One region of the Leisingera sp. genome, then DNA from elsewhere that is predicted to be linked to it. Evidence: riboswitches for the same ligand, from Rfam matches in the RefSeq annotation. Region 1 holds a riboswitch; each other region holds the start of a gene.

Region 1 (4,343 bases):
GCGCTTGGATTCTTCGATAAACATGGCAATGACGGCATCACGGTTCACCGCTGAGATGCTATCCAGCCCGGTGATACCGCACAGTTCACTGGACTCCGTGGTAAGTGCGAACCAGCACTTATTCGCGTTTGCCTTTGTATCGGACAATAGCTCCCATGACTGCTCCAGCCCCTGTGCGCTGAGCGGCACGCGGTTTGAGCGATCAAAACATGCCATGTCAGCAATGTTCTGAAGCCAGCCTGCGGCTGTGGCTAGGTCCGCTGTTTCAAGCGGCCTGAGCTGAAAACACGCTGAGTTCCGGTCCGGCATCCGCCGCCCCCTTTCGGTTTGCGGTACGCGTCTTCCCCGGCGCAAAACCTGGCGGGGAAGACATGGCTTCAGACTTATACCACAATTCCGGCCGGTCTTGGGGCGAAGAGCGGCCGGATGTCAACGCGGCCGAACGGGGGCACGCCCTTGTGGTTCGGCCGTCCGCCGAGGTTTGCACGGAAGCTGCTGGTGAAGAAAAACGGAAACAGCCGTCTTTTAGGGTTGCGACTCTGCGATGCTATCAGTAAACCCCGCCGCAGTGGACCGATAGCTCAGCTGGATAGAGTACTTGACTACGAATCAAGGGGTCGGGGGTTCGAATCCTCCTCGGTCCGCCACTTCCTCCCTTGTCGCGCGACATAAAGTTTTGCCATTTGCGACAGAACCTTTCCTTTTGCGTGTCTCCAACATTCCCGCTCGCGCCTCCTGTTCCGCCAGTGGCCAAGCGTTCCCTGATTTTACTTTCGGAAGACCTCGTGTCGCAGAGAGGGCAAAACAGGGGGGGGAGCGCAGTTGTTGCCGCTTGAAGCGAACTGGTATCACTCTGGGGAACGGGGCCGCGAGGGTTTTAACGCCGGGTTGCGAGGCGAGATTCTGAACGGGAAGCCTTCTGCAGGTCAGAAGAGCCCCAAATCCTGATCGAACAAGGGGCAAGGAAAACCCAATACCGGCAGAACGTACGGTGCTTTGGACTATCTCTGCCGGGCTCGGGCAATCGTCATTCCGGTGGCGGTCTTAAACCGTGAAACCGGGTCACACGAAAGGAATACCGTTGGAAACCGGCCACCGTTTGCGCGCATCACGCAGGCCTGCCGACTGGCCGTTGCAGTCCGGTAACAGTCATCTGCAGTGTCAATCCCGTGACTGAGCAGAAGGCAAGACGCTTGACTCAGAAATTCGGTTTTGCCATTCAACCAGTGTGACCGGTTCCGCAAGTGTTTCAATGCGCAGCGGAAGAAATAGGGAACACGGTGCGGCGTACCCAAAAGGGACCAAATCCGTGACTGCCCCCGCAACTGTGAGCGGTGAGTGACGCTGAAGACGCCACTGGGATCATCCCCGGGAAGGCCAGCCGAACCAGGACCCGCGAGTCAGGAGACCTGCCGGACACAAGGACCGAGGCCCCGCTTGCGGAGTTTCTGCCCTTTTCCACCGGACGCCGGGGTGAGCGTCTGGCGCGACGGCCGTTCCGGCGACTCCGTGCCAATACTCCCCGTTGTTCATTCCTGATTGCAGGTGCGCCTGCATCGTCGAATGAGGACGAAATGAAACTGAACTATCTGGCCGCAGCACTGGCCGTTTCCCTGCCTGCCGCCGCGTCGGCGCATTTCCAGCTGAATTACACCGAAAGAGCGCTGATCGAGAAGCCCGGTGACGTGCCGATGGGCCTGGTTTTCTGGCATCCCATGTCAAACGGATACGCTATGGACATGGGCGCGCCGGAAGAATTCTTCATGATCCACAAAGGCGAAAAGACCGACCTTTCGGATCGCCTTGAGCCCGCCACTTTCAAGGGCGCTGAGAACGAAGCTTCGGCCTACAAGGCGTCCGTCCCGGTGAAACGCTCCGGCGACTATGTCGTGGTGACCGTGCCTTCACCCTACTACGAGGAAAGCGAAGATATCTATATTCAACAGATCTCAAAAGTCGTGCTGAACCGAAACACTTTGCCGACCGACTGGGATAAGCCGGTCGGGCTGGCCACCGAGATTCTGCCGTTGAACAAACCCTACAATGTGATCGTCGGATCCACCTTTTCCGGTCAGGTTCTGGCGGGCGGCGCGCCAGTCCCCGGTGCTGAAATCGAGATCGAGTTCATGGCGGCCGAGCCTGACCTCAAAGCGTTTTCGGCCACCGATCCCACCGTGGGTGAGATGCCGGGCGGAGCGATCGTTGCTATCGCGGACCAGAACGGCGTGTTTTCCTTCGGCATCCCGAAAGCAGGCTACTGGGGTTTTGCCGCTCTGGGGTCCGGCCTGGCAACCGAGCACAACGGCAAGGAACTCAGCCAGGATGCTGTGCTGTGGATCCACGCTGAAGAGCTGAAGTGAAAGCAGACCGATGCATATCGTAGACGGCGCTCTGTCAAACCCGGTAGTGATTGGCGGCGCTGTTGCTGCAGCCGGCGGTATCGCTATGGGTCTGCGCAGCCTGCCGCTGGAGCGCATTCCGGCGGCAGGGGTTCTTTCGGCCAGTTTCTTTGTGGCTTCGCTGATCCATGTCCCGATCGGGCCCAGTTCGGTTCACCTGATCCTGAACGGGCTGGCCGGGCTGGTTCTGGGATGGGCCGCGTTTCCGGCACTGTTTGTCGGGTTGTTGTTGCAAGCGGTGTTCTTTGGCTTTGGCGGGCTGACGGTGCTGGGTGTGAATGCCGTGAATATCGCCTTGCCCGCTGTTCTGGTGGGGCTGGCTTTCCGCCCGCTGGTGGCTCGCGGCTCGCCGCTGCACGGCGCGATCTGGGGCGGTATCGGAGGCGGAGCTGCGATAGCGGCAACGACATTGGCCGTAGCCTTCTCGCTAATGCTGTCCGGCGATGAGTTCATTCTAGCCGCCAAGCTTGTCTTCTTCTCGCATATACCTGTGATGGTTATCGAAGCGCTTCTGTCAGGCGCCGCAATCTTCCTGGCCCGGCGGGTTAAACCTGAGCTGTTCTTTGACACGAAAGGCAGCCTGACGTGATCCGGTCCTGTGTTCTGATTCTTGCTCTTCTCGCACCGCTGCCGGCATTGGCCCACAATGTGATCTCTGCGGTATTCCCCTCCGGCTCGGATATCGAGGGCGAGGTTGGCTTTTCCAATGGCGCAATGGCTCCGGACTTGCTGATCGAAGTCTTTGACGAAGCTGGGAGCAAGCTGGGTGAAACCAATACGGACTCCGACGGCTTTTTCCTGTTCACACCGTCGGAGCCGGTAACGCATGTGTTTCGCGGCGACCTTGGCGCTGGCCACGTTGCGGAAGTGATCATGGATGCGGCAGAGGTCGCGCAGATCCTGGGTCAAAACCCGCGCAGGCTAATGCCTGCGGCCGGCGGCACAACTGAAGCCCCCTCGTCCGCCGCGGCTGCCGGCCTGTCCGGTGAGGCCCGCGCTGAGCTGGCCGCCATGATTCGCAACGAACTGCGCCCGCTCCGGCAGGAACTGACCGCGTTCAAGAACAAGTCGGACTTTCAGTCTATCCTTGGCGGCATCGGCTATATCTTTGGCTTGTTCGGGCTGGGCTTCTACATCGCCGCGCAGCGCAAGATTGGCGGCAGCTCATGACCTATGTTCTGACCGGCGCTGAAAAACCGCTCAGCGGCATCGGCGTTTTCCGCGCCAAGGTCACCACGCTTGATCCTCGGATGCGCATCGTGATGAGCGCGGCTTATGCCGTTGTCGTTGTCTCTCTCAGCAATCTCTGGGTGCTGTCGGTTGCGCTGGGCTTGTCAATGTCACTCTTGGCGTTTTCCGGTTTGCCGCCCCGGAAAACACTGAAAAGAATGGCGATGATGGACAGTTTCATCGTCTTCATGCTGGTACTGCTGCCCTTTACTGTCCCGGGAACTCCTGTCTTTTCCATTTGGGGCCTAGAGGCGAGTTGGGAGGGACTGTGGCGTGCGGTGGAAATAGCCCTCACCGCAAATGCAGTCATTCTTGCGGTCATGACGCTGGTTGGGTCCATGGAACCTGTGACGATGGGACACGCGCTGTTTGCGCTCAAAACCCCTGAACGGCTGGTGCATCTGATGATGTTCACAATCCGCTACATCGACGTCCTGCGCGAGGAATACCAGCGCCTGCGCACCTCGATGAAGCTGCGCGGGTTCCGTCCCGGGACCAATTGGCACACCTACCGCAGCTATGGCTATCTGGTCGGCATGATGCTGGTGCGTGCTATCGAACGGTCGGAACGCATTCTGGCTGCGATGAAATGCCGGGGGTTCTCCGGCCGCATTATCCTGCTGGAAGACTTCCGCTTTAGCAGGGCCGACCTGTTTTTTGCCGCGGCCGTTACCGCCGCCCTTGCCGCCTTGATTTGGGTTGAGGCCATCTATG
Region 2 (4,343 bases), on a different contig from region 1:
CGCGCGACGCAATGGCCCGCGGCGCCAGCATCCTGACCCGGACCGAAGTGCTGTCCGCGGACCGCAAGGCCGATCACTGGGTGATCCGCACCAAGGATCGCGCAACCGGCGAGGAGCAGGAGCACCGCGCAAAGATGCTGGTCAACGCAGGCGGCCCCTGGGTTGCCGACGTGCTGCACCAGAAGCTGGGCCAGAACAGCCGCGAGAACATCCGCCTGGTGCGCGGCAGCCATATCGTGGTGCCCAAACTGTTCGACCACGAGCGCTGCTATTTCTTTCAGGGCACCGACGGGCGGATCATCTTTGCCATTCCTTACGAGCAGGATTTCACCCTGATCGGCACCACCGACGCCGACCACCCGGACCCGGACACCGCACCGGTCTGCACCGAAGCCGAGCAGGATTATCTGGCGGCCTTTGCCTCCGAATACTTCGAGAAGCCGGTGACGCGCGACGATATCGTCTGGACCTACTCCGGCGTGCGCCCGCTTTATGACGACGGCGCCAGCTCCGCCACCGCGGCCACCCGCGAATACGTGCTGACGCTGGACCAGGCGCAGGCGCCGCTGCTCAACGTCTTTGGCGGCAAGATCACCACCTACCGCAAACTGGCCGAGGCGGCTCTGGCGAAGATCGGCGAGGTGTTCCCGCAGCTGCCCGCCGACTGGACCGCAGGCGTGGCCCTGCCCGGCGGCGACTTCCCGGTGGCGGATGTGGCAAAGCTGACATCCAAACTCGCCGCGGACTATCCGTTCCTGACACCCTACTGGGCGGGCCGGATGATCCGCGCCTATGGCACCGAGGCCTGGGAGGTGCTGGGTGACGCGAAATCCGCCGGCGATCTGGGCCAGGACTTTGGCGCCACCATCACCGCGCGGGAGCTCGACTGGGCGATTGCCCGCGAATGGGTGCGCGCGGGCGACGATTACCTGTGGCGGCGCACCAAGCTCGGCCTGCGGCTGGATGAAACCCAGCGCGCAGCGGTGGATACCTACATCCAAGGCAAGGCCGCACAGCTCGCGGCATAGAACTGAGGGACGGGCCAACCCGAGGGGAGGTGCAGTCGCGCCGCCCCGTGGGGGCGGGTTGGCGCGGCCCGGCCTATCGGCCGGGCGGGACATTCAGAAAGCGTCTTAAAACTCGACGCCCTTCTGCGCCTTCACCCCGGCGCGGAACGGGTGCTTGATCTGGCCCATCTCGGTCACCAGATCGGCGATCTCGATCAGCTCTTCCTTGGCGTTGCGCCCGGTCAGCACCACATGCGTCATCGGCGGCTTGTGCTCCACCAGGAACTCCAGCACCTCCTCCAGGTCCAGATACTCATAGCGCAGCGCGATGTTGATCTCGTCGAGCAGCACCATGGTGTTGCGCTCATCCAGGATCATCTCCTTGGCCTTCTCCCAGCCCTTCTGCGCGGCGGCGATGTCGCGGGCCTTGTCCTGTGTCTCCCAGGTAAAGCCCTCGCCCATTGCATAGAACTGGCAGAGATCGCTGAAGTTCTCCTCGATCAGCGTCCGCTCTCCGGTCTGCCAGGCGCCCTTGATGAACTGCACCACGGCGCAGGGCATCTTGTGGGCGATGCAGCGCATGATCATGCCGAACCCCGACGAGGATTTTCCCTTGCCCGGCCCGGTGTGAACGATGATCAGGCCCTTCTCGCCGTCCTTGGTCTTCATCATCCGGTCGCGCGCGGCCTTCTTCTTGGCCATTTTCGACGCATGACGGGCGGCTTCTTCTTCTGAGATGCCGGTTTCAGACTTTTCGCTCATGGGGGCTCTCCAGCTGTTTGACCCCATGTCTTGACAAAGAAGGGCGCGATAGCGCAAGGGGGTTTCGCTGGTTCCTGCGAAAGCAGGCGAAGAGGGAATGTGAAGGCCGCCAAATATCTTTGGATTGCCGAAGCACAGCCGCCCCCGCGACCGTGACCGGATGAGGCCGCCATGCCACTGGGAGAGACCCCGGGAAGGCAGGATGGCCGGCAAGGCAAAGCGCCTTGGCATCCGCAAGCCGGGAGACCTGCCAGCGAGAGAGAGAACAACGGGCGGGCGGGGTGTTCCGCGACCGGTTGAGGGGCTGGCACGCCGCCGCCCCCCTTTCGGCCATCCCCACGCCTGCCGCGACAGGAGACGCGCCGATGGCTGACGATATGGCGGGCAAGACCGCCAGCACCCCCGGACCGGTCACGCTGACCGTTTGCCTCACATGCCGCCGCGAGGGCGCCGACCCGGAGGCCGCCCGCCCCGGCGCTATCCTGCACGCCGCATTGGAAGAGGCCGGAATGCCCGAAGGCGTCCGACTGCGCGGCGTTGAATGCCTGTCCTCCTGCAAACGCGGCTGCGCCGTGGCGCTGGTCGGCGGCACAGAGCGCTGGACCTATGTCTACGGCGACCTCGACCCGGACCAGCACGTCCCCGAAATCCTGGAAGGCGCCGCGGCTTACGCCGCCACCGCCGACGGCGTCGTGCCCTGGCGCGAACGCCCGCAGACCTTCCGCAAGCAATCCGTTGCCCGCATCCCGCCGGCCAAGTTCTTCTCCGAGGAGTAATCATGAGCGACCTCAACAAGATCCCCGTCACCGTCATCACCGGCTTCCTGGGCGCGGGGAAAACCACCCTGATCCGCCACCTGATGCAGAACCCGCAGGGCAAGCGCCTGGCCGTGGTGGTGAACGAGTTCGGCACTGCCGGCGTGGACGGCGACATCCTGAAGTCCTGCGCCGATGAGAACTGCCCGGCGGAAAACATCATGGAGCTGGCCAACGGCTGCATCTGCTGCACCGTCGCGGATGACTTCATTCCCACCATCGAACAGCTGATGGACCTGCCGGAAAAGCCGGATCACATCGTGATCGAAACCTCCGGCCTGGCCCTGCCGAAACCGCTCCTGAAGGCTTTCGACTGGCCCGCGATCCGCTCCCGCATCACCGTTGACGGCGTGATTGCGCTGGCCGATGCCGAGGCCGTCGCCAAGGGCCAGTTCGCCCCCGACCTGGACGCGGTTCAGGCCCAGCGCGAGGCCGATGACAGCATCGACCACGAAACCCCGCTGTCCGAGGTGTTCGAAGATCAGATCTCCTGCGCCGACATCGTTCTCTTGTCCAAGGCTGACCTGGCCGGCGACGCAGGCGTCGAGAAGGCCCGCGCGGTGATCGAGGCCGAGGCGCCCCGCAAGCTGCCGATCCTGCCGATGAGCGAGGGCGTCATCGACCCGCGCATCATCCTGGGCCTGGGCGCCGCTGCCGAGGACGACCTGGAAGCCCGCCCCAGCCATCACGACGGCCATCACGACCACGAGCATGACGATTTTGAAAGCATCGTTGTCGAAATGGGCGAAGTCTCCGACCCGGAAGCGCTGCAGAATGCCATCGTGAAACTCGCCCGCGAGCGCAACATCCTGCGCGTCAAAGGCTATGTCGCGGTGGAGGGGAAACCGATGCGGATGCTGGTTCAGGCCGTGGGCGAGCGCCTGCGTGCCCAATACGATCAGCCCTGGGGCGCGCAGCCGCGCAAGACCGCCCTGGTGGTCATTGCCGAGCACGACGACATCGACGAACAGGCCATCCGCGCCGAGCTGGGAGCGTAAGCAATGCCGGTCTGGCGCTTCATTTCAAATGACATTGCCCGGCCGCAGGCCGGGCTGCGCCCGATCCTCCCGTCAAACCAAGGGTTTGCCTCCGGCAAAATGGGAGGGCGCATTCGCACCCTCCCAGGCTCGGGCGCAGCCCTCAGAGCGCCCATTGCTTGCCAGAATACAAAGGCCTGACCCATGCACGTCGTCTTCCGCGAAAGCCACGGCCTTGACGAGACCGATACCCCGCAGGACCTCGGGCAGACGCCTGCGGACCTTGTGGTGCTGTCCTTCTCCGACAGCGATCTCGGCGCCTTCGCGGCGGGCTGGCACCGCGCGGACGGCAAACTGCCCAGCTTGCGCCTCGCCAACCTGGTGGCGCTCAAGCACCCGCTGTCGGTCGACGTCTACGCGGAACAGACGCTGGAGGGCGCCAAGGGCGTCCTGGTCCGTCTGATCGGCGGCGAAAGCTACTGGTCCTACGGCCTCGCCACGCTGCAGGACCTCGCCCGCCGCAAGGGCATTGCGCTGGCAATCCTGCCTGCCGACGGCCGCGAGGATGCGCGGCTCGACGAGCTGTCCACCCTTCCCGTCTCCACCCTGCGCCGCCTGCAGTCCCTATGCGACGCCGGCGGTGCGGTCGCGGCTCAGGCCGCGCTGGCCCAGCTGTCGCTGGCGGCAGGCCTCTACGCAGGACCCGTGATCGGCCTCAAAACCACCCCCGAGCATGGCTTCTATGACCCGGCCAAGGGCGTGCTGGCCGACCTGCCGCCGCA
Region 3 (4,343 bases), on a different contig from region 1:
CTTGAGGAACATGCCCGGACGCAGGTTGTCCAGCATCCAGCGGGTGCCGATGCTGTCGGCCTGCGCCTTGACTGTGACCGAAATCGACAGCGGCCGCGACGGCGAGGAGCTGATGGTGTAGGTTCGCCAGACGGTTTCGCCCGGCACCGGCAGCTCCAGCGTCAGGAACTGGCCCGGCTGGTATTTGAACCACGCGCCGGACGGCGCGCGGAAGCTGAAGGTGGCGGTGTTCGGCGCCTCCGGTACCACAGAGACGCATTCCAGCATCTCGTCGTCCTTCCACGCCAGGGTCTCGTCCAGCGTCTCGAAGTTTGCCTGCAGTCCCATGCCGTTACTCCGCCGCGATCAGGTGGCGGCCGGTCAGCGCGCGGGTCAGGTGCTCGGCATACCAGTTGGAGAACTGGATGACGCCGCTTTCCTGCACTTCCGAGTACGGGCCGGGCTCATAAGCGGGCGAGTTGATGCCCTGCTGATTGTCCTCCACCACGATACGGTCTTCGTCATTGGTCGCGACCCAGACCTCGGTCAGCCGCTTCAGGTCATAGTCCTGGCCCTCGACCGCATCCTTGTGCACCAGCCATTTGGTGGTGACTTCGGTCTCGGTCGGGCTGATCGGGGTCACCCGGAACACGATGGAATGATCCGGCAGGAAGTGGTTCCAGGTGGTCGGATAGTGGAATTTCAACAGCGTGCCCGCATCGGCAAAGGGCACCCGGCCCAGTTTCTTGGCCACAGCCGCCTTGCCGTCCATGGTATAGCTCTCGGCGCCCTCGTTCAGCGGCATCCGCGCCACGCGGTACTGGCCGCGCGCGTCGATCTGGAACTGCGACGGCACGCCCGCCGCCTCGATCCGGTCGAAATGCTTCTGCAGGTGCGGCGGGTTCTCGCCGCCTTCAATACCGGTCACCGACGGATCCTCCGGGAAGGTCCGGCACAGCGACGGGTGGTTGCCGCCGCAGTGATAGCACTCGCGGTTGTTCTCCCAGACCAGCTTCCAGTTGCCCTTCTCGATGATCGAGCTTTCATAGGCGACCTTGGCATTGGCCAGGTCATGCGGCTCCAGATAGGGACGCGCCACCTCAGCAAAAGCATCGAAATCCGGCGCTTCATCCGCCAGGCAGATGTAAATCAAACCCGCCAGATCGCGGCAGTGCACCGGCTTCAGCCCGTGCTTGGAGGCATCGAAATCCGGCCCCATGTCGCGCGCCCACAACAGCGAGCCGTCCAGCTCATAGGTCCACTGGTGGTAGGGGCAGACCAGTTTGGGCGAATTGCCTTTCTTCGCCTTGCAGACGACCGAGCCGCGGTGGCGGCAGGCATTGTGGAAGGCGCGCACCTGGCCATCGGTGCCGCGCACGATGATGACGTTGTAGGCGCCGACCTGATGGGTCACGAAATTGCCCGCCTTCGGGATCTCGCAGGCGGGAATGGCAAACAGCCACTCGCGATAGAAGATCTGCCGCATGTCCAGATCCAGAACGCCCGGATCGGTATAGAACGCCTGTTCCAGGGAATAGTTTTTCTGACGGGCCACCAGTTTGGCCAGAATCTCGCTGTCCTGAAGCATCTGCTTCTCTCCTTTGCCGCATCCCCGCGGCAGGTTGGCTTGGCTGCGGGCATGGAGAGAGAGATTGCAGGCCACGCGCCCGCAACCGCCCCGCCGCCGCCCGCGGTTGACGTTTTTTGGCAAGGCTGGTTTCCGGACTGTCCCGGGGCCATTCGGCGGCGGGGCCTGGCACCTTCCCGAAGCCATTGGCTTCAGTGGTTTTTTGCCATGCCTTGCCCGGGGTCACCGTTGCGGGGGCAGTGCCGGAGTTTCACCAGCTTCCCAATTCTCTGCCCCGAAAGGCGGCACCTTGCTGAGGCGGAAATTGCCCTAATCCCGGCCCGCAAGCGGAGACAAATCCGACCCGCCGAAACCGGAAAAAGACATGCATGTTTGGGGGGGCCGGCGGGACAGGGATGTCCAGAATCTCAAACCGGCATCCGCCAGCCTGTTTGCGGCAAGGCGCTGATCTTTGGTGTATTTCCCCTCGACCCAGACACAAGGACCGATTCGCGGGGCGGTGGCCAGCAGGCAGGCCGGGCTGCGCCGCCGGATTCCGCCCTTGCCGCCGCCCCCGCCCTGCGGGCAATAATTGCGCCAAATTCCAAGACCTTTCACCAACCCCGCGTGATCAGAAAAGGCCGCCCATGCCCGGACCCAAAACAGACAGCAGCGTTAAAACCATGATGGCCGTCGTGACCACCGGAAACGGCGGCTATGACAAGCTTGAATACAAAGCCGTGCCGATCCCGGAGCCCGCAGAGGGGGAGCTTTTGCTGCGGGTCCTCGCAGCCGGGGTAAACAACACCGAAATCAACACCCGGCTCGGGTGGTATTCCTCCAGCGTGACAACGGACACCGCCGCGGCCGCCGGCCATCAGGAGACCCATGCCGAGCAAAAGGCCGACGGCGGCTGGAACAAGGCAACCCCCTTCCCCCTGATCCAGGGCACCGATTGCTGCGGCGAGGTTGTCGCCGCCGGCCCAGGCGCCAGCCAGACCCTGACCGGCAAGCGGGTTCTGGTGCGGCCCTGCATGCGCCCCAATGGCTACGGTGTGATGGACAACGTCTGGATGGCCTCGGACTTCGACGGCGCCTTTGCCCAGTACGTCAAAGTCCCCGCCTCCGAGGTGTTCCCCGTGGACTGCGCCTGGTCGGACGAAGAGCTGGCAACGATCCCATGCGCCTACGGCACGTCCGAGAACATGCTGCACCGCGCAGACGTCCGCGCAGGCGAACTGGTGCTTGTGACCGGTGCCTCCGGCGGTGTCGGCTCCGCCACAGTGCAGCTGGCCAAACGCCGCGGCGCCCGGGTGGCGGCAATCACCAGCCAGGGCAAGATGGATCAGCTGCGGGAGCTAGGTGCGGATATCGTTCTGGACCGCGGCAGCAATCTGCTGGCGGAGCTGGGCGGGGAAAGCGTGGACGTGGTCGTCGACAACGTCGCGGGGGCCGGCTTCCCGCAGATGATCAAGCTGCTGAAACGCGGCGGCCGCCTTGTGTCCAGCGGCGCCATCGCCGGGCCGGTTGTCGATCTGGACATGCGGGACATGTATTTGAAGGACGTCACCCTGATCGGCTGCACCGCCTGGGACGAGCCGGTGTTTCCGAACCTGATCTCATACATCGAGCGCGGCGAGATCCGGCCGCTGCTCGCCAAGGTCTTCCCGCTCAAGGACATCGCCAGGGCACAGCAGGAGTTCCTGGAGAAAACCCATTTCGGCAACTTCGTTCTGGTGCCGCCGCAGGCCTGACGGCCGACAGGCCTTCAAGACCAATGAAAAGGCCGCCTGGGGGGCGGCCTCTCCTCACTTCGATTTCCAGCTGTCCAGCCAGCGGCGGAACCGGCCCTGCCGCTCTGAAATCGCATCGCCCGCGGCATAAAGACTGTCCTCGGCGCTTTCGAGCATCGGGTCGATCCGCGCCCGCCGAAACCGGCGCCAGCGCACATAGATGGCCCACATGACCGCGGCCAGCAGCACCAGGAAGATGATGCTGAACCAATTGGTTGGCTTGTCCTCCGGCCCCGCCACCGGCTTGATCGACACCGCGTTGGGGAAGATCGACAGGAACTCGTTGCGCCAGCCGTAATGCATCACCGCCACCCACTCCGGGTTGGCCCTGGTCGAGATACTGTCATTGGCGTCAGTGTACAGGTTGGCGGTGTCGAACTTGAAATAGGGCGGCCAGCTCCAGCCGGTGTCTTCGTTGCGATAGACGATGGCCCGGCCGCTGGGGCGCACCCCTTGGATAAACTGCACATCCCGGTTGATCAGCTGCGCCGACTGGTCGTCGGGTTTGGACCAGAAGATGCGGGTCCAGTCGTTCAGCTCCTGCCGCTCCTCGTACGTGTTGACGATGCGCACCACGTCGTACTGCGGCAGCGTGTAATGCAGGAAGGCGCCGAACAGCACCCAGAAGGTGATCAGAAAGGCCCATTTGATGAAACGCACGGGGCAGCTCCTCACATGAAGTTAATGACATAGACCAGAAGCGCGATGGCTCCCAGTGGAACGATATAGACCAGGAGGATCAGCTTGCGCCGGAACGAGCGGTCATACTGCCTCAGCCCCCGCTGGATGAAGGCCGCGCGGTCGCCGGTCAACCCCTTGTCTTTCCAGCGCCGTTTCAGCTTCGCCCGCCGCACCTCCCGCGAATAGAGCGACACCGCGCCATAGACCACGGTCAGCCCCACCAAAAGGATCAGGACCAGGCGGATAAAGCCGAACATCTCTATCGCCCCCTCACCCGGTTCACCGCACCCCAGGGGCCTACCCGCTCCACCACGTTCTCGCTC

What was found. A riboswitch is a leader RNA that binds a small molecule or an ion and turns the genes downstream of it on or off. The one in region 1 is predicted to bind cobalamin.
Region 2: it holds a riboswitch for cobalamin, as region 1 does, so the genes downstream of both, AC4HIX_RS12755 (DUF1636 family protein) here and AC4HIX_RS17825 (DUF4198 domain-containing protein) in region 1, are expected to answer to the same signal.
Region 3: it holds a riboswitch for cobalamin, as region 1 does, so the genes downstream of both, AC4HIX_RS09375 (aromatic ring-hydroxylating oxygenase subunit alpha) here and AC4HIX_RS17825 (DUF4198 domain-containing protein) in region 1, are expected to answer to the same signal.

Annotation. Positions count from the first base shown of each region.
Region 1 is NZ_CEYXRG010000023.1:40,457-44,799, forward strand. Features, by position in the region: gene AC4HIX_RS17815 (GNAT family N-acetyltransferase) at 1-309, opposite strand, end outside; tRNA gene AC4HIX_RS17820 (tRNA-Arg) at 571-647, shown strand; cobalamin riboswitch at 1,217-1,431, shown strand; gene AC4HIX_RS17825 (DUF4198 domain-containing protein) at 1,575-2,360, shown strand; gene cbiM (cobalt transporter CbiM) at 2,371-2,988, shown strand; gene AC4HIX_RS17835 (cobalt ABC transporter permease) at 2,985-3,569, shown strand; gene cbiQ (cobalt ECF transporter T component CbiQ) at 3,566-4,343, shown strand, end outside; gene AC4HIX_RS17845 (energy-coupling factor ABC transporter ATP-binding protein) at 4,341-4,343, shown strand, end outside.
Region 2 is NZ_CEYXRG010000012.1:119,107-123,449, reverse strand. Features, by position in the region: gene glpD (glycerol-3-phosphate dehydrogenase) at 1-1,028, shown strand, start outside; gene cobO (cob(I)yrinic acid a,c-diamide adenosyltransferase) at 1,134-1,769, opposite strand; cobalamin riboswitch at 1,821-2,038, shown strand; gene AC4HIX_RS12755 (DUF1636 family protein) at 2,135-2,545, shown strand; gene cobW (cobalamin biosynthesis protein CobW) at 2,548-3,582, shown strand; gene cobN (cobaltochelatase subunit CobN) at 3,766-4,343, shown strand, end outside.
Region 3 is NZ_CEYXRG010000008.1:25,768-30,110, forward strand. Features, by position in the region: gene AC4HIX_RS09370 (FAD-binding oxidoreductase) at 1-327, opposite strand, end outside; gene AC4HIX_RS09375 (aromatic ring-hydroxylating oxygenase subunit alpha) at 332-1,567, opposite strand; cobalamin riboswitch at 1,674-1,874, opposite strand; gene AC4HIX_RS09380 (alcohol dehydrogenase family protein) at 2,194-3,300, shown strand; gene AC4HIX_RS09385 (DUF1523 family protein) at 3,355-3,999, opposite strand; gene AC4HIX_RS09390 (hypothetical protein) at 4,011-4,277, opposite strand; gene AC4HIX_RS09395 (DUF6638 family protein) at 4,280-4,343, opposite strand, start outside.